Regions from separate parts of the Ectobacillus sp. OTK genome, predicted to be linked through region 2. Evidence: riboswitches for the same ligand, from Rfam matches in the RefSeq annotation. Region 2 holds a riboswitch; the other holds the start of a gene.
The links. A riboswitch is a leader RNA that binds a small molecule or an ion and turns the genes downstream of it on or off. The one in region 2 is predicted to bind S-adenosylmethionine.
Positions count from the first base shown of each region.

Region 1: linked by a shared signal. The riboswitch ahead of AC6HZ4_RS18535 (peptide-methionine (S)-S-oxide reductase) and the one ahead of AC6HZ4_RS10915 (phosphoadenylyl-sulfate reductase) in region 2 are both predicted to bind S-adenosylmethionine.

Region 1 is NZ_AP048547.1:3,746,408-3,755,406, forward strand. Features, by position in the region: gene AC6HZ4_RS18515 (zinc ribbon domain-containing protein) at 1-145, shown strand, start outside; gene AC6HZ4_RS18520 (MFS transporter) at 393-1,706, shown strand; gene AC6HZ4_RS18525 (FMN-binding negative transcriptional regulator) at 2,098-2,715, opposite strand; gene pdxR (MocR-like pyridoxine biosynthesis transcription factor PdxR) at 2,937-4,316, shown strand; gene AC6HZ4_RS18535 (peptide-methionine (S)-S-oxide reductase) at 4,652-5,029, opposite strand; SAM riboswitch class I at 5,118-5,234, opposite strand; gene AC6HZ4_RS18540 (hypothetical protein) at 5,470-5,604, opposite strand; gene AC6HZ4_RS18545 (NmrA family NAD(P)-binding protein) at 5,858-6,715, opposite strand; gene AC6HZ4_RS18550 (TetR/AcrR family transcriptional regulator) at 6,966-7,505, opposite strand; gene rsgA (ribosome small subunit-dependent GTPase A) at 7,886-8,971, opposite strand.
Region 2 is NZ_AP048547.1:2,247,552-2,256,550, reverse strand. Features, by position in the region: gene AC6HZ4_RS10955 (murein hydrolase activator EnvC family protein) at 281-1,534, shown strand; gene AC6HZ4_RS10950 (NAD(P)-binding protein) at 1,793-2,389, opposite strand; gene AC6HZ4_RS10945 (sirohydrochlorin chelatase) at 2,358-3,116, opposite strand; gene cobA (uroporphyrinogen-III C-methyltransferase) at 3,117-3,893, opposite strand; partial or broken gene AC6HZ4_RS10935 (DUF3906 family protein) at 3,925-4,023, opposite strand; gene cysC (adenylyl-sulfate kinase) at 4,229-4,822, opposite strand; gene sat (sulfate adenylyltransferase) at 4,835-5,983, opposite strand; gene cysP (sulfate permease) at 5,980-7,038, opposite strand; gene AC6HZ4_RS10915 (phosphoadenylyl-sulfate reductase) at 7,061-7,762, opposite strand; SAM riboswitch class I at 7,916-8,020, opposite strand; gene lysA (diaminopimelate decarboxylase) at 8,405-8,999, opposite strand, start outside.

The DNA.
Region 1 (8,999 bases), 1.5 Mb from region 2:
CAACAAGAAGGGCAATCGAGTCAAGAAGTCCCTTTCGATCCGTACTCATATTTGTACGAAATGCGGAGTAGTACTTGATAGAGACTATAATGCTGCGCGAAACATCCTACAAAAAGCATGGGAAGGATTCCTTGTGGCAAACTGAACCAAACAAACTGTAGGGCAAGGTTGTGTCCAAACAGGATAATCTATGCCTGTGGAGATTGTGTAAGACATATTGGGAACCCCCACTATGCTACGGTCCATGAAGCAGGAAGCCCCTTCTTCAAACAATCCGAAAGGGTGTTAAGGAGGGGTCATTCATGATAAAAAACGGACAGAAATTGTAGTTTTAATTTTATATGGGAGGAGCATGAAAAGCTAAAAAATTATTTTGTTAGGAAGTGCAGTTCATGATAACTAAAATAGGGGATACAAGTAAGTCAAAACAGCAGCCTGTTTGGTTGCAAGGTTATATTGATTCACCAGAAAAACAAAAACAGCTCTATAAAAAAACATTAAGAATTGTGATCCTGTCACAAATCTTTGGAGGAGCAGGACTTGCAGCCGGTATAACGGTAGGCGCACTTCTTGCACAAGATATGCTAGGGACGGAAAGTGCAGCAGGGATTCCAATTGCCTTACTCACTTTAGGATCTGCAGGAGCTGCATTGCTTGTAGGCCGGCTTTCACAGCGTTATGGGCGCAGAGCAGGACTTGCAGCCGGTTTTCTTGCCGGTGGACTGGGTGCGATCGGCGTTATAATCGCCGCCTTAATCAACAGCGTCTTGCTTTTATTCGCTTCCCTGCTTCTTTATGGGGCTGGTACCGCCGCAAATCTGCAAGCACGATACGCGGGTACAGATCTGGCGACAGCTAAACAGCGTGCAACTGCTGTGAGCATGGCCATGGTTTCTACTACCTTTGGTGCTGTAGCCGGTCCTAACTTGGTCGATGTGATGGGAAAATTTGCGCATTCTATTGGTGTTCCAACTTTGGCTGGTCCCTTTATCTTAGCGGCCATTGCTTTTATCCTTGCCGGATCGGTTCTCTTAGTTTTTCTTCGTCCAGACCCTTTGGTTGTGTCTACAGCCATAGCGAATGTCCAGGAGAAAGACGATATAGTGCAGAAAAAACCAAATTCAGAAAGTTCTACAATGAACAAAAGAGGAATTGTCGTAGGCGCTGCCATTATGGTTTTGACTCAATTTGTCATGGCGGCCATTATGACAATGACACCGATCCATATGGGACACCATGGCCATGGTTTGAGGGAAGTTGGGTTGGTCATAGGTTTTCATATAGGCGCCATGTACTTTCCTTCACCTGTTACAGGCCTATTGGTAGATAAAGTCGGTCGTACTGCTATGGCTGTTGCTTCTGGTGCCACGCTTCTAGCCTCTGGTATACTGGCAGCTTTTGCGCCAGCAGACTCAATGGTACTGCTTACCTGCGCACTAGTACTGCTAGGTGTTGGCTGGAACTTTGGATTAATAAGCGGAACTGCTCTCATTGTAGATGCAACACATCCATCTATTCGCGCAAAAACACAGGGATCGGTTGATGTCTTGCTTGCATTATCAGGTGCCTCCGGCGGTGCGTTATCAGGAATAGTAGTCGCTCATTCTAGTTATGCGGCACTATCAATTTCTGGAGCTATTCTGTCACTGTTGCTTATTCCTGTAGTTGTTTGGTCTCGTAAGACTCAAAGCAGAGAGCTGATATAAAGTTTTTCTAATTCAAATCCTTTTAATTAGTTAAGCTGGTATCAATGTAGAGTTTTATCTAGCAAGGTGCGATTAAATTCTAATGAATAAAGGCAGCTTTCGGTAAAAAATTGAAAGCTGCCTTTTTCATATTTCTTCGTCTCGTGTTCTATCTGTGTAAACAATCGGTGGATGAATCGGAAATTTCCGTTAGTCATTTTAATGATGCTGGCCAGTGCTTCGTAACCAGAAAAGTCCTCCATTTTAATGGCTAAGCCGAGTTCGTTCCATAACACTTTATACCAATTATAAATGATTTTCTTCTTGAACTAGCCTGCTTCATTAGTAAAAGAAGTTCAACAAAAAGAGCGTTAATCCTTATTTGATCAACACTCCCGTTAATGCAGTAACATTACACGTTATTTTTTAGGTTTGCCTTCATTAAAAAGGAAATTTTTCGCTCATCTGTATTTTGGATCTGTTCCAGTTGATTAATAACTAGCTTTTGTCGATGCAGTGAATGGTTTTGACTTAACTTCGCTTTCCCCTCTATCTTGTTGATTTTTATTTTGAAGCCTTGAATTCCTTTGTTCATCCCAGCGAGAAAGTCAGCGTCTACATCTTGCAATTTGTATGAACTATTAGGACCTTCATACTTCAATACCATGTCATGCAAGGAATCAATTAACTCCTGTTCATCCTCAATAAGTTCGACTTCGCCGTATACATGAACAGTCACATAATTCCATGTTGGTACTGCTTGATTCGTCTCATACCAAGAGGGAGAGATATAACAATGAGGACCATGAAAAACTGCTAAGATTGTTTGATTTTTAATACCTTTCCACTGAGGGTTCGGAAGAGCAAAATGACCATACAAATAGTTTTTCTCCTTATTCAACAGCAGTGGTAAATGTGTAGCAAAAGGCATTCCTTCATGCATGGAAAACAATGTTGCAAAACTATTCTCCTGTATTACATCGTAAGCTACTGCTAATTCTTTTATTTCAAATTGCTTAGGGATATACATAAACAATCTCCTTTCCACCTGCATATAAACTTTTAAACAGACAGACAATTGATTCGTCAATATTATTTATTCACAATCATAGCAACTTTCACTAAGTATCTATCCTCATTGAATCTACCTTGAATAATCGAGAACCCTCATCTGTAAAATATAGTATTATACAAACTGACATGTAAAAAGGTACAATTTTAAATAAATAAACATGTCAAAGGAGATCGTAAATGAAAAATACCATTTTTGCTTTTAAGGATGATTCTCCCAAATACAAACAAATCTACGAGCAGTTTAAGTTATTTATTGAACGGGGTGACATACTTGCTGATGAACAATTGCCCTCCATTCGTCAACTTGCAGATTCCCTTCAAGTAAGTCGCAATACGACATTAATGGCTTATGATCAACTTGTAGCTGAAGGCTATATTCGTGGAGAAGGGAGAAAAGGTTATTTTGCAAATGAATTAGAGACGCTTTTATCCCAAGAAAAGTTAATTCCTCATAATAAAAAGCAAAGAGAGTCAGTGACACCTACCCTCATTGATTTCCGAGCAGGTGCCGTAGATCAAACGCATTTCCCTCTAAAAATTTGGAGGAGGATTGCCAATCAAGTATTAACATTACAGGAGAGCTTTCAATATGGGGAACCCTTTGGTGAAGTGTGCCTACGTGAACAAATTGCCACATACTTACTCCAATCTCGTGGGGTGAAAACAGATGCAAATGCCATTATTATCGGCAGTAGTACCCAACACATGCTTATCAATCTTGGACATATACTGAAGGATGATTTTCCAAGCATTACAGTAGAAGACCCTGGATACGATGGCGCTAGGAAAGCTTTTCAATTTCATTGTTTTACGATTGAACCTTTACCAGTTTATGAGGCAGGTGCTGATTTTTCACAATTAGAACAAATGAAATCACGATTAATCTATGTAACACCTTCCCATCACAGTCCATATGGGGTAAGCATGTCCATTCAACAACGGCAAACGCTTATTCACTGGGCTAACAAGATGCAAGGCTATATTATCGAAGACGATTATGATAGTGAATTTCGCTATACACAACAACCATTTCCAGCTCTCGCTTCCATTGATTCTGCAAGAGTCATTTATCTAGGGAATTTCTCAAAGTCCTTTCTTCCAGGAATTCGTTTAAGTTATATGGTGTTGCCAGAGCCACTTTTAAACCGTTATAAAAATCAATTTCTTCATTTCGAGAGTACCACTTCACTTCTTAGCCAACTCACAATGGCTAAATTTATGGAAGAGGGAGAATGGAATCGCCATATTAAACGTATGCGTCTTGTTTATAAACGAAAAATGCAGCACTTGGTATCAGTATTAAAAAAGCAATTCGATCAAAATATATTCATTATTGGTGAGCAGTCTGGTTTGTATTTATTAATCAAAGTACATCTGAAACGTTCAGAAGAATGGCTAATTCAACAAGCTTCCTTTCATGGTGTTAAAGTTTATCCTACCTCACTCTACTTCATTAAAAATAATACCGATAAACCGATTATTAAACTTGGTTTTAGTAATCTTTCTTGTGATGAAATCAAGCTTGGCGTGGAGCTCCTAAAAAAGGCTTGGTTATAAAAAACACCCCTTAATTGTAGCTTATGTCTAATAATTGCGGGGCAAATCATGAACTTTTAAAACACAGGTTCTTATTCTACTAACCTGCGCGTTCGTGAAATAAAGAAAAGGGTTGCCGCCGCAACCCCATTTTTAAACTATTGCACCCGTTTGTTTAAGTACATTCCTTCACAATCTCCACAATATTTTACATACATATTCCATTTAACTCTGTAGAGTCAATCTTGTATATGCCTAAAACATAAATAAGGTACTTCCCCTGCTAAAGGAAAGCACCGGGTTGCTGAAGAAAAAAAGTTACTTATTACACATTGTGGTCCTAATGCGAAGTTTTATTAAGATATTAATTTTATCTCTTCTAGGCTATTTATATGTTCCCATACTGGAGTAATTTCCGTAATAATTTCACCTTTAAATATATGTTTCAGCTCATTTTTCTTTTGTTTAGCTGCTGTTAATTGATTCATATCAGAAAAGAAAATGAATGATTGATTTTTAAATTGCTTACCTTCTCTGGATGTTGCATCATGTAAGTCAAAAAACAATTCTAATAATTCATTATAAGATACTTTCCAGGGATTAAACCATATTTCTACTATTTCTACATTTTTCCCTTTTAGATGTCCTCTTTGAACATATTCAATACCACGAAAACTTGTAATAAAAGCTTGTTGACTAAAAAATTCGCTTGCACCAAATACTGCTCTTTCCATTGAAATTCGCTCCTTTGAGCGATAAGCCTTCTTTCCATCAAAAAACCTCTCTTCAATCTAAAGAGAGGTTGTATGATTAAATACATTCCTCTCATCTTTCAAAGGTTATTAAACCTTTGCAGGAATTAGCACCGTTCAAGTAATATTTTGACTTGATGGTTGCCGGGTTTCATAGGGCCTGTCCCTCTACCACTCTGGATAAGAAGTTTATCGCTATTTATTTTTTATTTTTTAACTTGTTGTTAACAATATCATCTATTTATCTAAAATTCAAGTAATATTTTTTAAAAATAAAAGATTGGATTTACATACATCCCTTTATTTTTCTCTATGTCATTAAAAACAACGGTACTTTTGCAAACATATTTAAATACCTACAAATAATTTCACATTTATATTAAAAACCTGCTTGCGTTGAATTGTAAGCAGGTTTTTATTTTTTATTCACTGTTTTGTGTGGTATTAAAGAATTCCGCCTGATCTTTTTTGTTAGCCTTTATCTTATTGTTTTTTTTGCCTATTCTTCCATCTGATTCATAGCTTAAATTCATCGGTACTTTTTTATTCTTTTCCATAACTTCCCCCTTTCAAAACTAGTTTGTCCCTCCACCTTATTTTTAAATAAGATTTTTTTCTAGATACTTCTTATAAAGGCATACGTCACCATCAGCGCTTCTTTTGTAATTCCTCTGCATATATAAGGCATCTTTAATGTTAGATAGGGCTCATTTGACCCAAAAAATATTCATTAATTCTGTCAGCCTGATCGCTGGCTTCACCACAGAAAATGTAAGAAAATCACGTTCTTACATGGTACAATAAGAATAATTATTTATTTAGAGACAGAATTAATTTATCCAATGCTTCGTTAATTGGCGTTGCAGGACGTTGGAGTAATTTCTCAAGATCATTACTTTGGACTTCTAAAACCCCATCCCGAACACCAGCTTTTGTAGCTGTTAACATAGGAATTATTACTTCTGGTATACCCACTTGTTTTAAATATGCTGCATAACCAGCATCATCAACATGTTTTACTAATACTTCTTTACCGATTGCTTTACCAATTTCTGCGGCTAAGTCATCATAAGTCATGAGTTTGCCTGACAATTCGTATATCATGTTCTCATGCCCTTCTCCGGCTAATACGGCTGCTGCCGCATCAGCATAATCGTTGCGAAGTGCAAAACCCATTTTCCCTTCGCCGGCGTTTGTCACGATTGGCGCGCCCGCTAGACACGCTTTAATTGTATTTAATTCCGCCTCCAAGTATAAATTGTTACGTAAAATACAATACGGAATGCCACTTTCTAATATAGCTTCTTCTGTTGCTTTATGTGCCAAACCCATAGCAAGTGTAGTCTTATCAGATTTTGTACCGCTTGTGTATACTAAAAGCTTTACATTTGCACGTTTTGCAGCGTTAATCGCATTGACATGCTGGGCGATACGTTTCTCGTTAATCGGCTCTGTTGTTGAAATTATTAATAAGCGGTCAATACTCTCAAAAGCTTTATCTAAAGAAGCTGGATCGTTGAAATCTGCTTGTCTTACCTCAACACCATGTGCACGTAAATGTTCAGCCTTCGCTGTATCTCGAACACTTACCGCAACTTGATTGGCTGGCACACTTTTTAATAATGTTTCAACAACTCTGCTACCTAATGCTCCAGTGGCACCTGTCACTAAAATTTCATCTATATTTCCTCCCGTTAAATGGATTTAAATTCAAAGTTTTTATAACAGTTACAGTTTTTTCGACAACTGTTGTAAAAATAGTGTACAACTTAGCCTTTGCAACGTACACCAACAAAAATACACTTTTATCGGAAATCCAACAGAAAGAACATATTGTTGAAAAAGTGAAAGTCAAAATAAAGTAAAAAAATAGACACGAAAAATCGTGTCTCAATTAGAAGAAATGGAGTTCCTGTAACTACGAATGCAACATGGTGTTCGTTAATTTAGTTACCGCAACATTAAGCGTTTCTTTTCCCTCAATACAAGCCATTGCAACTCCATAAATCCCCCAGCTCCAAAAGGTAGCTTTAACGTAGTGGTCAGGGTGTTCACCGTATTGTTTAGTTAACAAATTTTGAAGTGATTGGGTTAAATGTTTTTTTATTTCCGACTCAACTTTGGGTTTGAATGCATCGTAAGCACGTTGACAATGTAATGAAAGTCCCGTTTGAGAATTGATAATGGCTTGAAGTGTTAGAATAATGGTTTTTTCATCAATAGTCTCTTGTTCTTCAATGTCCTTAAATAATTTATTAGTGATTATTTCTTTTTGGATAGAATCGATCAAATCATATTTATCCATAAAATGATAATAAAAAGTAGAACGATTAATCTTTGCTTCCTCTGTTATATCTGCTATTGAAATGTCTTCAAAATTCTTTCGCTTTGCTAGTGTATAAAATGCGTCAATTATAGACTGTCTAGTGCGCTGTATACGCGGGTCCTGTTTTTTCATACTTTCTCCTATTCCAACGAAAAAGTTTAGATCGGTTTGTTTTATAAATATGTTAACAAAGCCATTATATACTTTTTCAACAAATGTTGGAATTATTCAACTAACCTGCCCCGTTCGTTTAACAAGAAAATCAGAAACATTCTTTAGCAGAGCCAATTGAAGAAAAATTGTCGTGATAAGAAAACAAAAACATGTCGTGATAAAAGGAGTGGATTCTCCACTCCTCTTTTTATTTCCTATAATTGTTTAACAATCTGCCTTCGTTGCTAATTCAAGCCTCAAACTTCACTTTTCTTATCTTTCAGTAAAATAATGAAAGAAGGTCGGTTTTCTATTTTCAAAGAGCTGGCTCTATATGAGACCAGCTCCTAAATAACTTTTTATCTTCTTTTGTTTTTGTTTTGTTCTCTAAAGAAATTCCTTGCATTTTTCATGCCACCCATGCTGCCGAAGATGTCATTTATTTTTTCTTTTTCAATCATTCTAGAATTCAAGCTATCGTACTTCACCTCTTTTTTTAGCTTCCAATAGCTCTCCAACCGTTCAACTGACAAATGATTATCTTCTATGGCTTTTTGCACAGCGCAGTTCGGTTCACTTTTATGAGAACAGTCGTTAAAACGACATTGAGCCGCGAGATCATCAATGTCTGCAAACGATTTTGACAAATTCGCACCAATAATCCCAAGTTCCCGCATCCCGGGCGTATCAATGACAACACCTAAGCCCGGCAACAAGATTAGCTCTCGTCTTGTCGTGGTGTGTCGTCCCTTATCATCGCTTCGAATGCCACCGGTATCTAATACGCTGTGACCGAGAAGACAATTAATCAAGGTTGACTTTCCAACACCAGAAGAGCCAATGAATGCTACAGTCTGACCGCCTGATAGATACTTTTTCATGGATGGTTTCCAATCATCAGATAAACTAGTCGTTACAAGAACATCCACACCTATGGCAATCGATGATATGTCGTAAAGCCTGCTCTCAAGATCTTTACAAAGATCCGATTTGGTCAGCACAATAACTGGAGTCGCTCCGCTATCCCAGGCGATAGAAAGATAACGCTCTAGTCTCCGAAGATTAAAATCGTTGTTCAATGACATACAGATCAAAACGGTATCAATGTTTGTGGCCACTACTTGGAGATCACTTGTCGTCCCCGCCACTTTTCGTGCAAACACGCTTTTCCGTGTAAGCACATGGTGAATAATTCCGTTGCCTTGTGCGCCATCAGTTCGATCGATCATCACAAAATCTCCGACAGACGGGTATTCAGACATCGCTCTTACGCCGTGGAGAAACTTTCCCGATATTTCAGCTGTTAATTCCCCTTTTTCTGTGATTACCTTATATACGCTTTTAAATTGAGACGACACTCGCCCTATATAAAGATCTCTATATTTTTGAGACTCCTGAATAAATGTTTCAATAAGGCCTAAATGCTTCATATCTATTGTATTCAATGTTATAGCCTCCTAAAGTTTCGATTGT
Region 2 (8,999 bases):
TTTCATTTAGCTTTTTATCAGAATATAAAATAATCTAATAAAAATACATACACTATTAGTGATATACTTTTTATCAAGATAACGTTATATATTGTGATTTCTATTACAAAATAACTTAACCTCTTATTTTTTACACAAATTCCCTCTATTTCATGTAACTTCATTACACTTCCATAAAAAAACTAATATTATATTAAAATTTTTTACATTATAGTGAAAGTAATAGATTCTCTCCTCATTCTATGGTATAAAAATACGGTAGAGAAAGGAGAAAACAACTATGAATAAACATACTGTTTTCAGCGTACTAGCGACTGGAGCCTTTTTACTTGCTCCAACAGCTTCTATATATGCAGAAACCAACCAAGATAAATTAAATAGCATTGAATCGCAATTAAACGGAACATCTCAACAGCTAGAAAATAAGCAGCAGGAAAAACAGCAAATTGAACAGGAAATTGCAGCACTTCAGCAGAAAATAGATGAATTGAATGCAGCAATTACTACAACAGAGCAGGAACTAGCGACAATTGAACAACAGATTCAGGAAACAGAAGCTTTAATTGAAGAGAAAAATCGCCATATCGCTTATTTACAAGTGCAAATTGAAAAACGGCAGGCTGTCATTGATCAGCGTCTGCGCACGCTGCAGGAGCAGCCGCGCAGCACCTTAATTACAGAGTTGATTATTAACTCTAAAAACCTAGCGGATTTATTGGAGAATATGTATTCAGTGTCGCTTATATTAGATTCTGATAATGATATTTTACAAGAGCAGGCACGCGATAAAGAAACTGTAGAGAATGAGCAGAGAGTGGTAAAAGAAAAGGAAGCAGAATTGCAGAAGCAAAAAGAAATACAACTGCAAAAGCAGCAGCAGCAGGCCGCCGATAAACAGCAGCAGGAAGTACTTATGAATGACATGCATACAAAGCTGTCGCAAACAATGGAAGAAATCGAAAGCACAGAAGAAACAAAAGCGATTTTAGAAGCGCAAAGACAAGCGACCCAGCAGCTTGTGGAAGCGGACAAACGTGCAGCTGAAGAGGCAGCACAGGCAGCGCAGGCTGCAGAGAATGCAAGAAAGGCAGCTGCACCTTCTTCTGGAACATCGATTCAAAATAGTGCAGCAGCAATCAATCCAGGCGGTTTCATCAAACCTGCAGCAGGTGCTTTCACATCAGGTTTCGGCCAACGCTGGGGTAAACTGCATGCAGGTGTGGATATTGCGGCACCTGGAACAGTGCCGGTTATGGCAGCCGCAGATGGTGTTGTGATCCGGGCGTATTATTCGCAAAGCTACGGGAATGTTGTGTTTATTTCGCACCGCATCAAAGGACAAACCTACACAACTGTATATGCACACTTAAGCAGCTATTCTGTCGGAACAGGACAAACAGTGAAGCAAGGCCAGCAAATTGGAATTATGGGCAATACAGGTGCATCGCAAGGCCAGCATCTTCACTTTGAATTGCATGTGGGAGAATGGAACCAATCGAAGAGTAATGCAGTAAATCCAATGCCGTACTTATAGTAACACAAATACAGCCTATTTTCTTGCTAGACATCTTCGAAAAACCTATGCTTTCCTCATGGAAAAAGGACCCAAGTTGAACATTTCAACCAAGGTCCTTTTTTCATTCATTTACATCCCCTAACTAAATGTTCGGCTGCTTGCTAGGAAAAAACATAACCCCTCAAGGCTTGTCTCATTTCTAGTGGATAAAACTCGAGTTGGTCAAACGGCAGCCAGTCCCCTAAACAAAGAACTATAATAATGATAGTACATCCCTTATAAACCTTCTAAAAACTGCTGCTGTTTTTCTACAGATCCTATATATTCCGGTTTTAGCACTTCCTGCAGCAATACATTCCGTGCTGCTTTGCTGTGAACAGAAGCTTTCACTCTTATCCGGCATTCATATAAAAAATCTAAATACTGCTCATACTCTTCTCCATATGCAGCCGACAGGTCATCCCGAATTTTTTTTGCCAACTTCGGACTAGCACCGCCAGTAGAAACAGCAATCATTAACCTGCCGCGCTCAAATGCAGCCGGAAGATGCACATTTCCTGCATTCGGGTCCGTAATGACGTTTACGAGCTGATTCTCGTCCGCTTCCGCTGCAATTCGGGCGTTAAGCTCCGCATCATCCGTCGCTGCAATAACAAGAAGCGCCCCGACAAGATCTGATTTTTCATATGTCTTCGCAAGCCACGTAATGCGCCCCTCTTCTGCCAGTTTTTGCACCTTCCCATCAGCCTCGGGACTAACGACTGTTACACGTGCTCCTTCCCTAACAAGCGGCCCGATTTTAAAAAGGGCTACCTTACCGCCGCCAACGACAACAACGCATTTATTCTGTATATGCAGCGCAAGTGGGTACATACTCTTCTCCCTCCATTGCTTCCTGTACGCGCGCGGCAAGAACCTTGCGCAAATTCGGATGATAGCCTAGATAATCACATAATATAAGTTCTTCTCGACTTAGCTTCTTAATCTTTCGTTCCATTGTTTTCATCAGAATACCTGTAAACAATAAGTATGGCACAACAAACACCTGTTTATGACCTGATGCAAGCGCCATCTCCAGCCCTTGCTCAAATGTTGGCTCCGCTGCTGCCAAAAAGCAAATATCGACCTTCTGAAACGGATATGTATGCTGTAATCGTAAAGCTATTTCCTTCATATCACGTTTTACATCCGGATCACTGCTGCCTCGTCCAACGAGCAATACCATCGCATCCTCAGCAACACGTCCCTTACCAATTCGCTCCATCAAAATCGATACAATTTCATCGTGTACGCCAAATGGATCACCATACGTTAAGGTTACATCAGGATAATACTGCTTTACTTTTGCTAATTCATTCGGGATATCCTCTTTCGCATGTGCGGCAGTGAGCAATAAAACCGGCACCGCCGCAATATGTGTTGCACCTCTTTCCACACATGCTCGGAAGCCAGCTTCAATGGACGGCTCCGCTAATTCCAAAAAGCATACCTCCTGAATCGGTACATCTACGTCAGCCATTGCTTGAGAGACAAAGAAGCGCGCTTCTTCGCACGCTTCCTTCACCCTGCTGCCGTGGCAAATGTATAATACTGCCTGCATTTACAACGCCCCGCTTGCATAGTAATTTTTGGATGACTGTTGTTCAAACCATTGAATCTTGTCCCGGTAACGAACGACCTCGCCAACAATAATCATGCTCGGATTTTGTACTTCTTCCTTTTGCGCGATGGTGACAATCGTTCCTAATGTTCCCGTTACTGTACGCTGTGATACAGTTGTACCCCATTCAACAAGTGCGACCGGTGTCTGCTCACTTTTTCCATGTTGCAATAGCTTGCCGCAAATATACGGAAGATTGCTTACACCCATGTAAATCGCTAGCGTATCAATTCCCTTCGCTAGACTCTCCCATTTTGTATCCTCTTCCTGGCCCTCGCGGCGGTGACCCGTAACGATGGCAAAGCTAGCGCCGGCATCACGATGGGTGACTGGAATACCAGCGTAGGCAGGGGCGGCAATACCAGACGTAATGCCGGGAACGATTTCAAACACAATGCCATTTTCGGCTAACGTCTCCGCTTCCTCAGCGCCGCGTCCAAATACAAACGGATCTCCACCCTTGAGCCGTGTTACCGTTTTTCCTTTTTTCGCATGCTTTACAAGGTGAGCGTTGATCGTTTCCTGCTGCATAATGTGGTAGTTGGGAAGCTTGCCGCAAAAAATCAACTCCGCATCCGGCTTTGCATGAGACAACAGCTCCTCATTTACGAGCCTATCATATAAAATGACATCAGCCTGCTGAATGCACTTGAGTCCCTTCACCGAAATCAAGTCCGGATCACCCGGTCCTGCTCCAACAATGTACACCTTTCCCACTTTGCCACCTCCACAGTCTATTCTCCTGTCCGTAAATGACAAAGCCTGCCCCTTTACGAATTGTCTTCTTCTCATAAAGAGAAATATCTTCAATGTCAGGAAGCTTGAGAAAATATTTCTCAAGCTCCACTCGACAAGATCGCATGAAGGAAATACAATTAATTTTCCCGTTTGCTGCATTATATAGGTTTGTGCTGATTGCTATTTTTTATAGTTACACAAAAAGGTTTGCGAACTCGTCGTTATGCCAAAAGAGTTCATATACCTCTTTCACGATTGGTCTGGGTCAATACCCGTAAGCGGATTTCCAACAATGATTCTTGTATAAAATCCCCTTAAATAAATTGTTTATTTTTCAAATATTGAATAACTTGCTCCGCACATTCTTCGATCGAATGTAAGTGTGTGGAAACAACAATTTCAGGATTTTCTGGCTCTTCATACGGAGAATCGATACCTGTAAATTGTTTAATCTCGCCGTTACGCGCCTTTTTATATAAGCCTTTTGGATCGCGCTTTTCGCACTCTTCAATTGGGCAGCTTACAAATACTTCAATAAACTCGTCCGCCTCTAAAATATTACGCACCTGCGCACGATCCGCACGGAACGGAGAAATAAAAGCTGTTAGCACGATTGTGCCGCTGTCTACAAACAGCTTCGCTACTTCGCCAATGCGGCGAATATTTTCTGTACGTGCCTCTTCAGAAAAGCCTAAATCTTTATTTAAGCCGTGACGAATATTGTCTCCATCTAATACATAGTTGCCAATTTTTTCTTGGAATAGCTTACGCGCCACCGCATTGGCAAGCGTAGACTTGCCGGATGCGGATAAACCTGTAAACCAAAGAACAAAGCTATGATTGCCTTTTTGCTCGCGACGCTCCTGCTTGGAAACAGATGCCTCATGCCATGTAATGTTCGTACTCATTGCTTCTCCCCCTCAAGCGTTCACTGGCTGCTCTTGCATGCCGCGAATTAATACTTCTACCACTTCTTTACGGCTGAATGTGCTTGGCGGAAGCTGACCGCTGCGAAGCAATTCACGCACCTTTGTTCCAGATAAAATCACACGATCTTCAGCGCCATGCGGACATGTTTTCGAAGAAGCCATACCTTCGCATTTTGTGCAGTAGAAGCTATGCTCGAAGAATAACGGCTGAATTCCGAGCTCCTCTGCTGTGAAGTTAGAGAAGATATGCTGTGCATCATATGTGCCATAATAGTTGCCGACTCCTGCATGGTCACGGCCAACGATAAAGTGTGTACAGCCAAAGTTTTTTCGAACCATTGCGTGGAAAATTGCTTCGCGCGGTCCTGCATAACGCATTGCTGCAGGGAACACAGCTAAAAATACACGGTCCTCTGGATAGTAGTTCTTTAAGAGTACTTGGTAGCTTTCCATACGTACGTCAGCTGGAATATCATCAGATTTTGTTTCGCCTACAAGCGGATTTAAGAATAAGCCGTCTACGATTTCAAGCGCTGCTTTTTGAATGTATTCATGCGCGCGGTGAACCGGGTTACGTGTTTGGAATCCAACTACAGTTTTCCAACCAAGATCCTGGAATTTTTGACGTGTTTCAGCTGGATCTAAGCGGTACTCAGCAAATTGATCCTTCTCTGTACGTTTTACTAAAGTAATCGCTCCGCCTACATATACAGACGGGCGCTCCAGCATTTTCTTTACGCCTGGATGGGCAAGGTCTGTTGTGCGGTATACATTTTCCGCTTCTTTTTGTTTGTCTGGCACATAAATATCGCCAACTGTAAGTACGCCGTATGTTACGCCATCTTGTACTAGGCGCACCTCTTCACCTGCTGTAAGCTCATTTGCTTTTTCTTCTGTTACAGGAAGCGCGATTGGAATACTCCAAACTGTTCCATCAGCAAGACGCATACGTTCTACAACGGAATTGTAGTCTTCTTGATTTAAAAAGCCTGTTAGCGGGCTATATGCACCAACTGCGATTAACTCTAGGTCGCTAAGCGCGATATTGTCTAATTCGATTTCCTTTTGAATGTGCGCTGTGCTGTATGTTTCGTCTACGCGATTGATAAGAACACCGCCATGTGCTGCAATAGTTGTCATCTTGAAATTCCTCCTACTTCTTGTTTCGTATGTTTTAATAAGCTAATGACTCCAAGTGTTGCGATAATTCCTGCCCCAACAATAAAGATAGAATACAAATCGCTTTCTAGCAACAGTTTAATGCATGTATAGGAAACTAAAAGCGATAAAAACGGGGCAACAAACCAAACCTTGAGCATTTGCGAAACAACGCGTTTTTGAAAGACTTTCTTGCCATGCTGCGCGGAGCCCATGCCGATAATAGAAGAAGATGTAATTTGTGCAATCGGCAATGGAATTCCGAATAAAGCCGCTGTAATAACGAGAACCGAGCTGGTAGCAGACACAGAAATCCCCTCGATCAAAGAAACAGATGTAATTTTCTTCCCGTTTGTTTCTAATACTCTGCTTCCTAAAAGCAGTGCACCGAGGGCCACAAAAATACCGCCTAGAAGCAGTCCTGTTTCCACGGGAACCAAATGCGCTCCCACTAGCGGAGCAACTGCATTTGCTACGTTCTTCATCCCAGCCGAGTAAGCCTCGAAAAAACCTGTCACAATAACAAGAATTGTAAAAATCGGTTTCCATTTTCCTTTTTCCAAATCAGGATACTTGGAATTTAGTTTATGAATGAACTTTCCAGCAACATAAGTGATACTAAATGCTACGACAGGAGTGATAATCCAAAAGGCAACGATAAACAAAAGTTTCCCCACATATAATGCGTGGTATGCAATCCCAACTCCTGCAACAGCACCTATTGTAATCTCACTTGTAGAAAGCGGAATGCCAAGAATATTTGCCGTAAATAAGGCAATTGTTGCTGCAAGTAATGTAATAATAACGATTTTTACGGTAAAGATGTCTTCAGGGATAATGCCCGAGCTAATCGTTTTCGTAACCTTTTGTCCCCCAAAGACAGAACCAGCAATGATAGCAGCGCCGCATATGAGCAGCGCTACCCATTTCTTCTTGATGGCTCCTGAAGCATATGCTACCCCCATTGAGGCTGCTGCTCCGCTTGCCCCTATATTCATCGCGAATAATAACGCTGCACAAAATGCGAGAGCTACCATGTTTTCCCTTCTCCTTTACATCTTACTGATGAAGTCCGCATTCTGTTTTACCTGTACCTGCCCAACGTCCGGAGCGATCGCTGGCGCCGCCCTCTGAAGGACGAGTGCACACCTCACAGCCAATGCTCGGATAGCCGATATCATGAAGCGGATTGTACGGAAGATCATGCTTGTATACGTAACGCCATACTTCCTTCCATGTCCAGTGAATCAGCGGACATATTTTAATGGAATGAAAACGGCGGTCAAGATTTACAAATTGTACATTTTGACGCGTTGGCGATTGCTCGCGGCGCAATCCGGAAATCCATGCTTTTCCTTGTGCAAGCGCCTTTTCAAGCGGAACAATCTTTCGAATATTACAGCATGCATTGGGATTAGACTGCCACAACGCCGCACCATGCTCTGCCGCCTGCTCTTCAAGCGTAAGCTCTGGCTTTTGCATTACAATCTCAAGTCTTGGGAATCGTTCTTTTACTCTTTCAATTAATTCATATGTTTCTTTAAAGTGCAGGTCCGTATCTAAAAATACAACCTTCGCATCAGGCTTCACTTGGTCAATTAAATGAAGAAGAATCATCCCCTCAACGCCAAAGCTGCATGCATACACTACATCGTCTCCATAATGATCATACGCCCAACGTAAAACTGAAAGCGCGCCTTTTGCTCCATCGTCCTCATTGAAATCAATTGATGGTGCATCCCATGTCTCATATGTTAACATTTTCTTTCCCCCTTTTTTAATGATATCCCATTTCACTGCTATGTTAGGAAGGAGTTGTTTCGTTCCACTGCCGCAGTGACATTTTCAAAAATACATCTTATCCGTTGCATGAAAAAAATCTTTCCATTCCGAAAAGACTCTCCAGGCGGCTTGATCTTACCTCACAAAACGGGATTTCATTTTGACGGATTAGCACCTTGCATCATGCAGGTTGCTGGGCTTCGTCGGGCCGTGTCCCTTTGCCTCTCTGGATAAGTAATTAATTTGTATTGTATCACAATTATGGGCAATTGCAATCCTACTTTTCTTATATGAATTATATTTTTAAGGAATTTTTGAAAATATGAAAATATGATAAATGCAGTAAGTACCCGATTCGTATTTTGTTTATTGACATAAAAATACAGGAATTTCACTATTTCTTAAGAAAAAATCTACCATAAGAGTCTTCTTGTCATTAATTTTCCCCGTTTTCGTAAAACAATACTTTCTCTTACAATATAAAAGGATAATTCCGAGTAAATGAATAGGTAACTTGCTTATTGCCGTATGAGGCAAAGATAGCTATGGGAGATTTGCTTACAAAAACAGGCGAACAACGTACTGTTGTCCGCCTGCTTTTCAGTTATTCTCATCTTGCTTTCATACAAGCTCGCTTGCACGAATACGATCCTTTTGCACAAGATCTTCTAATGTTTCCCGCTCTACAACAACCTGCGCTTTACCATCCTTTACAAATACAACAGCAGGGCGCGCGATGCGGTTATAGTTATTTGCCATCGAATATCCGTACGCCCCTGTGCAGGAAATCGCAAGTAAATCACGTGATGCCGCTTCTGGAAGCTTTATATCCCAAAGCAGCATATCGCCGCTCTCACAGCACTTCCCGGCAATCGATACAACTTCCTCTGGCTCTTCATTCGCTCGATTTGCCAAAATTGCCTCATACTTCGCACCGTACAATGCAGGGCGAATGTTATCTGTCATTCCCCCATCCACGGCCACGTATTTGCGAATGCCTGGGATGTCCTTAATGGAACCGATTGTATACAGAGTTGTGCCAGCATCACCGACAATGCTGCGACCCGGCTCAATCCAAATTTCCGGCAGAGGATAATTGCGCTTCGTAAACTGCTCGCGCACCGCATCCGTCATCTCTTTAATATATTGTACAGCTGGAAGAGGTGTGTCACCTTCTGTATAGCGAATGCCAAAGCCGCCGCCAAGATTTAAAATT